One region of the Lelliottia sp. RD5 genome, then DNA from elsewhere that is predicted to be linked to it. Evidence: predicted binding sites of a transcription regulator. Region 1 holds the regulator's gene; the other holds the start of a gene.
The links. Region 1 encodes LexA, which represses DNA repair genes until DNA is damaged. Its sites were predicted from a motif close to TNCTGTATGTACATACAGNA; they were not measured.
Positions count from the first base shown of each region.

Region 2: a site for LexA is predicted at 2,284-2,303, ahead of umuD (translesion error-prone DNA polymerase V autoproteolytic subunit). Genes of this name have one in related genera too.

Region 1 covers NZ_JBVYHQ010000005.1:34,210-40,187, reverse strand. Annotated here, with positions in the region: gene AC0LWE_RS15870 (cupin domain-containing protein) at 1-248, opposite strand, end outside; gene zur (zinc uptake transcriptional repressor Zur) at 365-880, shown strand; gene AC0LWE_RS15860 (CsbD family protein) at 965-1,174, opposite strand; gene dinF (MATE family efflux transporter DinF) at 1,320-2,639, opposite strand; gene lexA (transcriptional repressor LexA) at 2,706-3,314, opposite strand; gene AC0LWE_RS15845 (diacylglycerol kinase) at 3,424-3,792, opposite strand; gene plsB (glycerol-3-phosphate 1-O-acyltransferase PlsB) at 3,947-5,978, shown strand, end outside.
Region 2 covers NZ_JBVYHQ010000010.1:97,276-103,253, reverse strand. Annotated here, with positions in the region: gene AC0LWE_RS21070 (hypothetical protein) at 1-345, shown strand, start outside; gene AC0LWE_RS21065 (Y-family DNA polymerase) at 560-1,831, opposite strand; gene umuD (translesion error-prone DNA polymerase V autoproteolytic subunit) at 1,831-2,262, opposite strand; gene parM (plasmid segregation protein ParM domain-containing protein) at 2,493-3,464, shown strand; gene AC0LWE_RS21050 (plasmid partitioning/stability family protein) at 3,467-4,141, shown strand; gene AC0LWE_RS21045 (hypothetical protein) at 4,145-4,399, shown strand; gene AC0LWE_RS21040 (hypothetical protein) at 4,803-5,108, opposite strand; gene AC0LWE_RS21035 (DNA methylase) at 5,610-5,978, shown strand, end outside.

The DNA of each region.
Region 1 (5,978 bases):
TAACCGTTGATCCACGCTTCCGGATGGCCCTCAATAACATGGATAAACTCTTCCTCGTCACTTTCTGCATGCGGATAGGACGTGCGACGCCCCGGCGGTAAACGCTCATGATGGATCCCAAGACGCCCCAGCCCCAGTTTGCGCGCCAACGGCGCACCAATCGCAAAGCGTTCGTCACTGTCCGGGTACGTTGAATCGTCAGCCCCCTCGACGTCACGCCAGTGTTGAATGCAGTCAGGTCTTTTCATTGTTTATCTCCCCATGTTGCGTTGCGTCAGGTATAGCACACCGCGTGGGATCTCGGCGTTTTTGACAGAACATGATAAAGTGAGGGTTTTCCGGCCGACTACTATTCGAGGTGCAAATGGATAAGACCACAACGCAGGAGCTGCTCGTGCAAGCTGAAAAGCTCTGTGCGCAACGCAATGTGCGCCTGACCCCGCAGCGCCTTGAAGTTTTGCGTTTGATGAGCCTGCAACAAAACGCGATCAGCGCCTACGATTTGCTTGATCTGCTGCGTGTTAACGAGCCGCAGGCTAAACCGCCTACGGTTTACCGGGCGCTTGATTTCCTGTTGGAACAGGGCTTTGTGCATAAAGTGGAATCAACAAATAGCTATGTGCTTTGCCATTTGTTCGATCAGCCGACGCACACCTCTGCGATGTTCATCTGCGATCGATGTAGTGCAGTGAAGGAAAAAGCGGCGGAAGGGGTTGAAGACATTATGCATACGCTGGCGGCAAAAATGGGCTTTGCGCTACGTCATAATGTGATTGAAGCACATGGCCTGTGTTCAGCCTGTGTGGAAGTAGAAGCGTGTAGCCATCAGGACGCGTGTCAGCACGATCACTCTATTCATGTGAAAAAGAAGCCGCGCTAAAATGCAAAGCGGGCGGCCATTAAGCCGCCCTCAGGGATAGTACGTCCTTGTACTTTCGGGTAGAACCTTTCGCTACGGAATTGCCTACCAGCGATAATCGTGACGTTTTTCCCAATCACCGACCTCTTTCTCGGCCTGATCTTTCTGGTAACCGTAACGTTCCTGAATTTTACCGACCAGCTGGTCACGCTTACCTTCAATGATGGTCATATCATCGTCAGTCAGCTTACCCCACTGCTCTTTCGCTTTACCTTTAAACTGCTTCCAGTTACCGCCGATTTCGTCTTTATTCATAATCATGTCCTCATCGTTCGGTTATCACGTAAATTTGTATCGTCCGTTACGTTCATTTCCTGCTGGACGTGATAATAATTGTAGACAAGGATTCGGCAGTCGTTTCGATATTCAGAATCTTTAACCATCTGGACAAAAGAAGCCGCTACGAGAACCAGCTGTTTTCGCGCCAGTGACGTCGCCAGATAACCCACAGCGAGAGGCCTCGCAGAGCAAGAAAGACAGCGAGTGCCAGCCACAAACCCTGGTTTCCCAAATAGGGAACGGTGAGCAACGTCAAACCGAAACCCGCCGCGGCTACCGCCATGCTATTGCGCATTTCTGCACCCCGTGTTGCGCCAATAAACATGCCATCCAGCAAATAGCACCAGACACCCGCCACCGGTAGCACCACTTGCCAGAAAATGTAGTGCCGTGCCAGCTCACGTAGTTCAGGTAATGACGTCAGTAGCGCGACGATATGCCCGCCAAAAAGAGCGTAAATTAGCGCAAACACCAGCGCGACCAGCCCGGACTGACGGCAGGCGGCTCGCCAGACCTCCTGTAATTTCCCGGCCTGTCGCGCACCGAAAGCCTGACCGGAGTGCGCTTCAACGGCATAGGCAAAACCATCCAGCGCGTAGGCGGTAAATGTCAGCAGCGTCATTAGCACCGCGTTGACCGCAACGATCTCAGGCCCAAGACGCGCGCCCAATACGGTCATCGCACCGAAGCATAGCTGGAGCAATAAAGAGCGCAACATGATGTCGCGGTTCAGCGCCAGCAGCTTGCGCATATTGCCCCGCCATGCATTTTTCAGCAGCGCGAGTGTGACGCCACGCATCACCAGCACGCGTTTCACCATCCATAAGCCGATAAGGAACGTGGCATATTCCGCGATGACGGTTGCCAGTGCGGCACCCTGCACATTCATATGCAAACCCATCACCAGCCACAGATCGAGAACGATATTCAGGATATTCCCCACCACCAGCAAAATGAACGGGGCACGGACATATTGCACGCCGAGCAACCAGCCAAGCAGCACGAGGTTAGCGAGCGATGCAGGGGCGCTGAGCCAGCGAATTTCCAGAAAACGGCGCGCCTGTGCCAGCACCGCCTCGCTGCCGCCGACGATATGCAGCGCCAGATCGATGAGAGGCGCACGCAATACGACAATCAGCAGCCCGGCACCTAATGCCAGGATCAGCGGCTGAACCAGCGCCCGCCCAAGGCGAACGGGATCTTTCGCGCCAAAAGCCTGGGCTGTCAGTCCGGTTGTGCTCATGCGCAAAAACAGGAGCAGCATAAAGAGGAAGCTGGTCGCCATCGCGCCAATCGCGATGCCACCTAAATAAACAGGAGAATCCAGATGTCCAATGACGGCCGTATCCACCAGTCCAAGCAAAGGAACGGTGATATTGGAAAAAATCATTGGCAGCGCAAGACGCCATAATGCCTTGTCTGAAGTTGTCAGCAGAGACATAGGAAATTACCGGAAGCGAGATAAGACAGCCAGGCTGCGCGGATGGCGCAGCCTGTCAGAGAGAAATTACAGCCATTCACCGTTGCGGATAACGCCAACCGCCAGTCCTTCAATAGAGAAGGTTTGCTCGCGCAGATCCACCACAATTGGAGAAAACTCGCTGTTTTCAGGCAGAAGTTGCACAGTGTTGCCCTGTTTTTTCAGGCGCTTAACCGTCACTTCGTCGTCAATACGCGCAACCACGACCTGTCCGTTACGCACATCCTGAGTTTTATGAACAGCCAACAGATCGCCGTCCAGAATACCAATATCCTTCATGGACATACCGCTAACACGCAGTAAGAAATCTGCGCTCGGCTTGAACATACCCGGATCGACCTGATAGTGGCCTTCAATGTGCTGCTGTGCCAGCAACGGCTCACCCGCCGCAACGCGACCGATAAGAGGGATGCCCGTTTCTTCTTCCACCAGTAAGCGGATACCGCGTGACGCGCCTGAAACAATCTCAAGCACACCTTTACGTGCCAGCGCTTTAAGATGCTCTTCAGCGGCGTTTGGTGAACGGAAGCCCAGGCGCTGAGCGATTTCCGCACGCGTGGGTGGCATTCCCGTCTGGCTGATGTGATCCCTGATGAGATCAAACACCTCTTGCTGTCTGGCCGTTAACGCTTTCATTCCGCCCCCTGGGTGTATATACAGTTATGCTGTGAGTATATACAGTCAAAGGCGAATTTGGAATCAAAAACTGCACAAAAAACCAGAGACTTATTCGATTCCTGAAAGCTTATCGAAAATGTGACCAAAGGAGAGTGACCCAGGTAATGACAGCGATGATAATCGCCAGCAGTACAGCGGCAGAGCCCATGTCTTTCGCACGACCAGAAAGCTCGTGGAAATCAGAACCAATACGGTCAACAACGGCTTCGATAGCGCTGTTGAGAATCTCCACTATCATCACCAAAAGCACGGAGCTGATGAGAAGTACGCGGGTGATAGCATCGACATCAAGGAAGCACGCAATAATCACGGCAATAATGGCGGCAACGCCTTCTTGCCGGAAGGCGGCTTCATTTATCCATGCTGCGCGGAAACCTTTCCATGAATATCCGGCTGCTTTGATGATTCGGGTAAACCCAGTGGTATTATTGGCCATTAAAAGAACCTTTTATTAGATTTGACGTCAGTAACAAGGGCTGCAGCGGGTTTCGCAGCAGCCTGAAGTATGACGGGTAACAACAGAAATCTTGCGCGCTTTCTGTTATCCTTGCGCCGCAATTGCATTATTAACCAGAGGCTTTACATCGTTTATGTCCGGCTGGCCACGAATTTACTACAAATTACTTAATTTACCATTAAGCGTACTGGTAAAAAGTAAGTCTATCCCGGCGGAACCTGCGCTGGAATTAGGGCTCGATACCTCGCGCCCTATTATGTACGTTTTGCCTTATAACTCGAAGGCAGACTTACTGACGCTGCGCGCCCAATGTCTGGCGCACGATTTACCGGATCCTTTGGAACCCCTGGAGATCGACGGCACTCTCCTTCCTCGCTATGTGTTTATCCACGGCGGGCCGCGCGTGTTTACCTATTACACGCCGAAAGAAGAGTCGATCAAACTGTTCCACGACTATCTTGATCTGCACCGCAGTAACCCCGATCTGGACGTCCAGATGGTGCCAGTGTCGATCATGTTTGGTCGTCGTCCAGGGCGTCAAAAAGGCGACGAGAATCCGCCATTGCGCATGCTTAACGGCGTGCAAAAATTCTTTGCCGTGTCATGGTTGGGTCGCGATAGTTTTGTTCGTTTCTCGCCGTCTGTGTCGTTACGACGCATGGCTGATGAGCACGGTACCGATAAAATTATTGCCCAAAAACTGGCACGCGTTGCGCGTATGCACTTCGCCCGTCAGCGTTTAGCGGCTGTGGGGCCACGATTGCCCGCGCGTCAGGATCTGTTCAACAAACTGCTGGCGTCCAAAGCGATTGCCCGCGCGGTTGAAGACGAAGCGCGAAGCAAGAAAATCTCTCATGAGAAAGCGCAGCAAAACGCTATCGCACTGATGGAAGAGATTGCAGCGAACTTCTCCTACGAGATGATCCGACTGTCTGACCGTATTCTGAGCTTCACCTGGAACCGTCTGTACCAGGGGATTAACGTTCATAACGCCGAGCGTGTGCGCCAGTTGGCCCACGACGGTCATGAGATTGTCTACGTGCCCTGCCACCGCAGCCACATGGATTATCTGCTGCTCTCCTACGTGCTCTATCATCAGGGGCTGGTTCCGCCGCATATTGCTGCCGGGATCAACCTGAATTTCTGGCCAGCAGGTCCGATTTTCCGTCGTTTGGGCGCATTCTTTATTCGTCGTACCTTTAAAGGCAACAAGCTCTATTCAACGGTGTTCCGCGAATATCTGGGCGAACTGTTCAGCCGTGGTTATTCCGTCGAATACTTTGTTGAAGGGGGTCGCTCCCGCACCGGCCGTCTGCTCGACCCGAAAACCGGGACGCTCTCGATGACCATTCAGGCCATGCTTCGCGGCGGCACACGTCCGATTACGCTGGTACCGATTTACATTGGTTACGAACACGTAATGGAAGTGGGCACGTACGCTAAAGAGCTACGCGGCGCGACAAAAGAAAAAGAGAGCTTACCGCAGATGCTGCGTGGTCTGAGCAAGCTGCGTAATCTCGGTCAGGGCTACGTAAACTTTGGCGAACCGATGCCGCTGATGACGTATCTGAACCAGCATGTGCCGGAATGGCGAGAATCTATCGATCCGATCGAAGCCATTCGCCCGGCGTGGTTGACGCCTACAGTGAACAATATCGCTGCCGATTTGATGGTGCGTATTAACAACGCGGGCGCGGCTAACGCCATGAACCTGTGCTGTACCGCGCTTCTGGCCTCTCGTCAGCGCTCACTGACACGCGAACAGCTGACCGAACAGCTCGATTGTTATCTCGACATGATGCGCCATGTTCCGTACTCAACGGACTCAACTGTACCGTCTGTGACGGCGGGGCAATTGATCGACCATGCGCTGCAAATGAACAAGTTCGAGGTCGAGAAGGACACGATTGGTGACATCATCATTCTGCCGCGCGAGCAGGCGGTGTTGATGACGTACTATCGCAACAATATCGCGCATATGCTGATGCTGCCGTCGTTGATGGCTGCCATCATCACTCAGCACCGTCGTATTTCCCGTCAGGAGATACTGCGTCATGTTGAAGTGCTTTACCCGATGTTGAAAGCGGAGTTGTTCCTGCGCTGGAGTAAAGACGAGCTTGCAACAGAGCTGGATAAACTGACCGAGGAGATGCTCCGTCAGGGGC
Region 2 (5,978 bases), on a different contig from region 1:
CCGGTAGACAGCAATCTAGAGAAATCTACTCTTAAAACAATCATCAGTGCATGCGAGTTTGCATCTCATCAAACAAATCATCCTGAATCACTTAGTCTCAGCAAGCCACTATTTACGATGAGAACGTTCAAGGATGGATCTGAGGAAGTTATTCACCCCGATTTTATTTTGAACGTCGCACCTATCAGCAAGCAAACTGTTACAACGTTGATTATTGAAACGATGGGTTATGACTCAGTTGATTACATTGAGCGAAAGGCTGAAACGCATAACTTGATGCGTCAGGAAGGGATACTGCTTACTGATCCTCCTGACTGGCCCGCCCCCCCCAAAAATAACTTTTAACAGCATTTTGCTGAGGCATATCTTTAGGGCGGCTAAATGACTGGATGCTAGGCAGAATGCAATACGGTTGACCAAAAGATATGAGGTTTTACCTTCATGATGCGTGAAGTTAAACAGGCAGTTAAAGTACTGACATTTTAAATAGGCACGGGTCTAACAGCAGCCCATCTGTAAGAACAACCGATCCAGTGCCATTGCGATATATTCTTCGACATTAACTGATCATGGCTAACGGAATGTCTTTCCAGCGGGTTGTGTAAGCAGGAGACAGCATGTCCCTTTTCATCTGCCATAATGGCGCAATTCCTCGCCCAGCGAACCAGACCTGTCCCAGAGCTGACTGATTTATCCCATCGATAACTTTCATCAGTTCTGCACTGTGAGGACGCGGAGGACGTTCGTCGAACAGCTGCAGCTGAGTCACACCTGAACCGGTGAAGTCATTCAGCATGACGCCCGCTTTGGCAAACCGGTGCCCGTCTTTCCAGACGCGCTCCAGTGCTGTGGTGGCGGCCGCCACGATGTCCCGGGTGTCCTGAGTTGGAGTGAGCAGTTTTTCGGTGGCCACGTTGCCGTAGTAGGGCTCCCTGACGGCGAAAGGCGATGTTTTCACGAAGACTGAGATATGCCGGCAATATTGTCGTTCTCCCCGCAGCTTCTCTGCGGCCCTTTCTGCGTACTGGCAGACCGCCTGACGAAGCGAGTCATAATCCGTAATTTTTTCGCCAAAACTTCTGCTGCAGACGATCTGCTGTTTGGTGGGAGGTACTTCCTCAAGCGCAATACAACTTTCTCCATTCAGTTCACGAACGGTACGTTCCAGAACAACGGAAAAGTTTTTGCGCACAAACGTCGGGTTTGTCAGGGCCAGGTCGAGCGCCGTTTTGATCCCCAGGACATGCAGTTTTTTAGCAATACGGTTTCCCACCCCCCAAATCTCCTCCACCGGCTGCAGTGAAAGCAGTTTACGTGTGCGGGCAGGATTACCGGGTGTCAGTGCGAGAACACCACGGAACTGTTTCCATTCCTTTGAGGCCCATTGTGCTGATTTTGCTAAAGTTTTACTGGGACCTGCTCCCACGCCAATGGTCAGGCGCGTACAGTCATAGACGTGCTGGCGCAGCTGCCGACCGAAGTCTTCCAGATCCATGCAGTGTTCCACACCAGTCAGGTCGAGGAACATCTCGTCAATACTGTACTGCTCCACCCTCGGAGCAAGTTCTTCCAGACAGCTCATCACCCGTGCTGACATTGAAGCGTAAAGCTCATAGTTACTTGAAAAAACGTGTATTTTTTCCGGGTAAGCGTTGTTCTTCATCTGGAACCACGGGGTGCCCATTTTTATCCAGGGTTTTGACTCCGCGCTTCTTGCGATCACACAGCCATCATTATTGCTGAGCACCACCACCGGTTTTCCCTTCAGATCCGGGCGAAAAACCCGCTCACAGCTGGCGTAAAAGCTGTTCACATCGGCCAGGGCGAACATCAGTACATCTCCCGTGGACGGTGAATGATGTGGGTCACAACGCCGAAGATATCCAGTTCGTCGGGGTCCGGATAAATCGGGGACCAGGCGGCGTTCATGGGCTGCAGGACCAGCTGTGGCCTCAGCAACAGACGTTTGACGGTAAACTCACCCTGCAGACTGGCTACCACAATATCGCCATGCTGCGGCTTCTCAGCACTGTCCACGACCAGCAAATCGCCGTTGTACAGACTGCCGTCTGACATGCTGTCTCCGCTTGCACGCAGATAGTAGGTGGCGCTCGGATGGCGGATACAGTACTCATGCAAATCCAGATCGGCGGTGACGTAATCCTGGGCCGGGCTGGGAAAACCACAGCTGGCCAGGTCTGAAAACAACGGATGGGTCTGCGGCGGGATGTCTTTTCCCGGACTGAGAAGCTGCAATTTCATGTTTCCTCCTGATGCTAAATATACTGGTTATAAACACAGTATATTTGACACTTCGTCGATAAGCCAGAGCGCCAGGGAGGTGCTCGTAGTGCGCGTTGTAAGTTGCTCAATAGGATAGAAAATATCAATGTGATGCTTTTTAGTTGCTCATTATGAGAAATAAGGCTTTTATATTCTCGTTTTGCTCTTATGATATGTATCAAATTGAGTTTAATTGATGGAGCATAATGATGAATATTTACTGCGATGATGGTTCGACTAATGTTAAGCTGGCATGGTTTGAGGGTGACGCGCTGCGGACCCGGGTCTCGGCAAACTCTTTCCGGCATGGCTGGAAGGTGGCGGAATTCAGTACGGCGACGTTCAACTATCAGGTCGGGACGCTGAAATATACCTGGGACAGTGTCAGCCGCGATGCCATCCCGACCACAAACGTGGATTATCAGTACGGCGATCTCAACCTGCTGGCCGTGCATCATGCCCTGCTGAGCAGCGGACTTGAGCCGCAGCCGGTGAGCCTGACAGTCACGCTGCCCCTGAGTGAGTATTACGACGGGGACTGTCAGCGTAATGAGGAGAACATCCGCCGCAAACGGGAAAACCTCATGCGCGGGCTGACTATCAATAAGGGCACGGCATTCACCGTGGCGGACGTGAAGGTCATGCCGGAATCACTGCCGGCGGCGTTCACCCGGCTTGCTGAACTCCGGCCCGGACCGGGTGAAACCACCCTGATTATCGATCTCGGTGGAACCACGCTCGATGCGGGTGTGATTGTTGGCCAGTTCGATGATATCAGTGCCGTACACGGCAATCCCTCAGTCGGGGTGTCACAGGTGACACGTGCAGCAGCAGGCGCACTGCGTGCTGCCGACAGTGAAACCAGTGCCATGATTGCTGACACGGTCATCCGTAACCGGAATGACCGTGATTATCTGCAGCGTGTGATCAACGATGCCGGTAAAATTGATGATGTCCGGAATAAGATTGCAGAGGCGATTACCTCCCTGGGAGCGCGTGTCACCAGTGAGCTGACGGCCTTCAGGAATGTTAACCGGGTATTCCTGGTCGGGGGAGGGGCATCTCTCATTGAAGAGGCTATCCGTCAGGTGTGGCCTCTGGCTCCTGACCGTATAGAGGTTATTGGCGATCCGCAGCTGGCACTGGCCAGAGAGATTGCCCTGTACAATAAAGAGGATTAAACGTGCCGGACGGCCAGTATTCTTTCTATCTTCACAGCGACGATTACACCGATATCGCGGCAATGGCGACGATCAACACCATCTCGCAGCCCCTGCGCGGTGATTTTATCCGAACCGTCACCACCGCCGGCGCGGTGGTGTACCAGACCGACACCCGTTTACCGGCACTCATCCCGGTATTCTTTGACGGTCAGCTGAGCGCCCGCCGGCTTTACGCCTTAATGGCGCTGGTAGCCGGAAGATGGTCGTCATTGTCCGGGTTGGCGGATGAGCCTGACGCCGGCGTGACGGCACGGGCGATGTCGCCGGAGGCTGAATCCCGGCGCCGGCGTTACACCCTGGCGCTTCAGGATGACCGGAGCAGTGAACGTGTCGAAAGCCTGCTGTCGGGTGTTTCATCCCGTCTGCGCGGTGAACTGCTGAGAAACCTGATTATCACCGGTCTGGCGCTACATACGATGGCACCTGAACTGCCGCGTCTGCTGGCCAGCATGCCGGTTCCGCCCGCCTCGGTCAGTGAGCTGCAGGTTCTGGTTCAGCAGATGGCTGGCTCCGGGATGACGGGCGCCGGCACTGCGGCGGTCATCCCGGAGAAACCGGTATCGTCAGTCACTCCGTCAACGGATACGCAAACCGCCGGGATAAAGAAAAATATGCGAAGGGCATTCGGAGAGTGAAATATGTCAGTCATTAAGCGAACGGCCGAGCAGTACATTCACCATATTCTGCGCGCCCGGAACGTCCCTGAAGCCCAGTGGCCTGAACGGGTAAAAAAGACGGGCAGAGGGATGATGTTGCTGGGTGTGGCCACTGTCGTGCCATTACTTCTGGTTGACGATATCTCGCTCCCGATGACGATCGCGCTGCAGCTCTGTTACGCTGTGCTGCTCTGCCTCGGCGTTATCCTGGCCTTTGACAGTAAAAAATCTGCCTGACATGCAGGCCGCTCACGGTGCAAAAAAAAACGGCTGGGTGACATCTCAGCCCTGCCGTCGAATCGTGTAGCGTAATTTTTCGGCGATTATAGAGTGTTTAATTGTGATGTAAATCACAATTATGCTTTAAGGAATACTCTCCGAAGAATATATTCCTGAATATTTTCAAGGCTTGTACTGACAGGCAGTGAAAAGGGCAGAAATGACCGGAATGCCCTGCAGGTAGTGGATGATGTTTATAACCCGGCCCCATCGGGACGGTGTTTTCGTGTACAGTACCAGGTACCTGTTGCGGGGTAGCATCGGTGAGTAAACCTGGTCGATTAACTCTGACATCCGTCTTGCGACTGAGACTAAAAACCCCGCACTGGCGGGGTTTAAAAAAGTCGTGACATCTTAATCGTTAAGCCTTTTCTGGCGCATTTCCTCTTCCTGAACCGGAAGGATTGCCCGTCGTACTGGGCCAGTTCCCGCCATTTTCCTGCTGAATAAACTCGCGAATCCTGCGATTCAGGCCCTGTTTATCTCCCGTGTTAATCAGCATGCACAGCATCATTAGTTCACCGACGGCCGCCTCATGTAATAACGCTCCCTCAGCATGGCGGGTAAGTACCGTTGAGAGATACGTCTGCATTTCAGCCGTATCATCAGTGGTTAACTGGAGGCTATATTCTGTTGATGCTTCCCTCATTGCTTCTGCTATGTCCATTTACACCCCTGATCGATTGAATACTCTGTACAACACACCCGAAATTAACACCTGAGATCTGCACATTGATTTACCTTAACACCTGTTGAGGTTCCGCCCCGGGGAGGCTCGCTGCGATCGGGGCGATGTCTCAGGTAAAGCAGTTCATTCAAAAGTACATCTGTCAGATAAAGGCGCAACCCGTTATCACCGCCATATTGCCACACCCGGGTGACTGCTTCAGCTACCAGAACGGGTAACAAAGGATGTCGGTTCCCTCCGCCTTTCTGCCGCCAGCCGGCGGCGGGCGTCAGCGCCGTGCCTTCACGCTAACCCGGCCGCTCCGGTCACAAGGGTTCACTCCGTCTCCGTCCTCACCCGTTCGCACCCTTCACGGTGCATTCAGCCCGTAAAGGGTTTGCGCTGCGGCTTGCGGCGTCGCCCCTGCGTCCTCCTCTTTTCGCCGGGTTTTTGTGGCGGCACGGCGCAACAGGGTGCCGCATATCAGAGAGGAGTGTGTCTATGTCCCGTTTTATCCTGGGTGACTGCGTGCAGGTTATGTCCCGTTTTCCGGCGCGTGCCGTCGATTTTATTCTCACCGATCCGCCGTATCTGGTTGGCTATAAGGACCGTTCCGGCCGGACGCTGGCCGGGGATAACTCGGCGGAATGGCTCCAGCCTGCCTGCCATGAAATGTACCGCGTGCTGAAAAACGACAGTCTGATGGTGAGTTTCTACGCCTGGAATCGCGCGGATCTGTTTATCAGTGCCTGGAAAGCGGCGGGGTTCCGGATTGTCGGGCATGTCGTGTTTGCCAAAACTTACGCCTCGAAATCCACTTTTGTGGGCTACACGCATGAGAACGCCTATCTGCTGGCCAAAGGCCGTCCG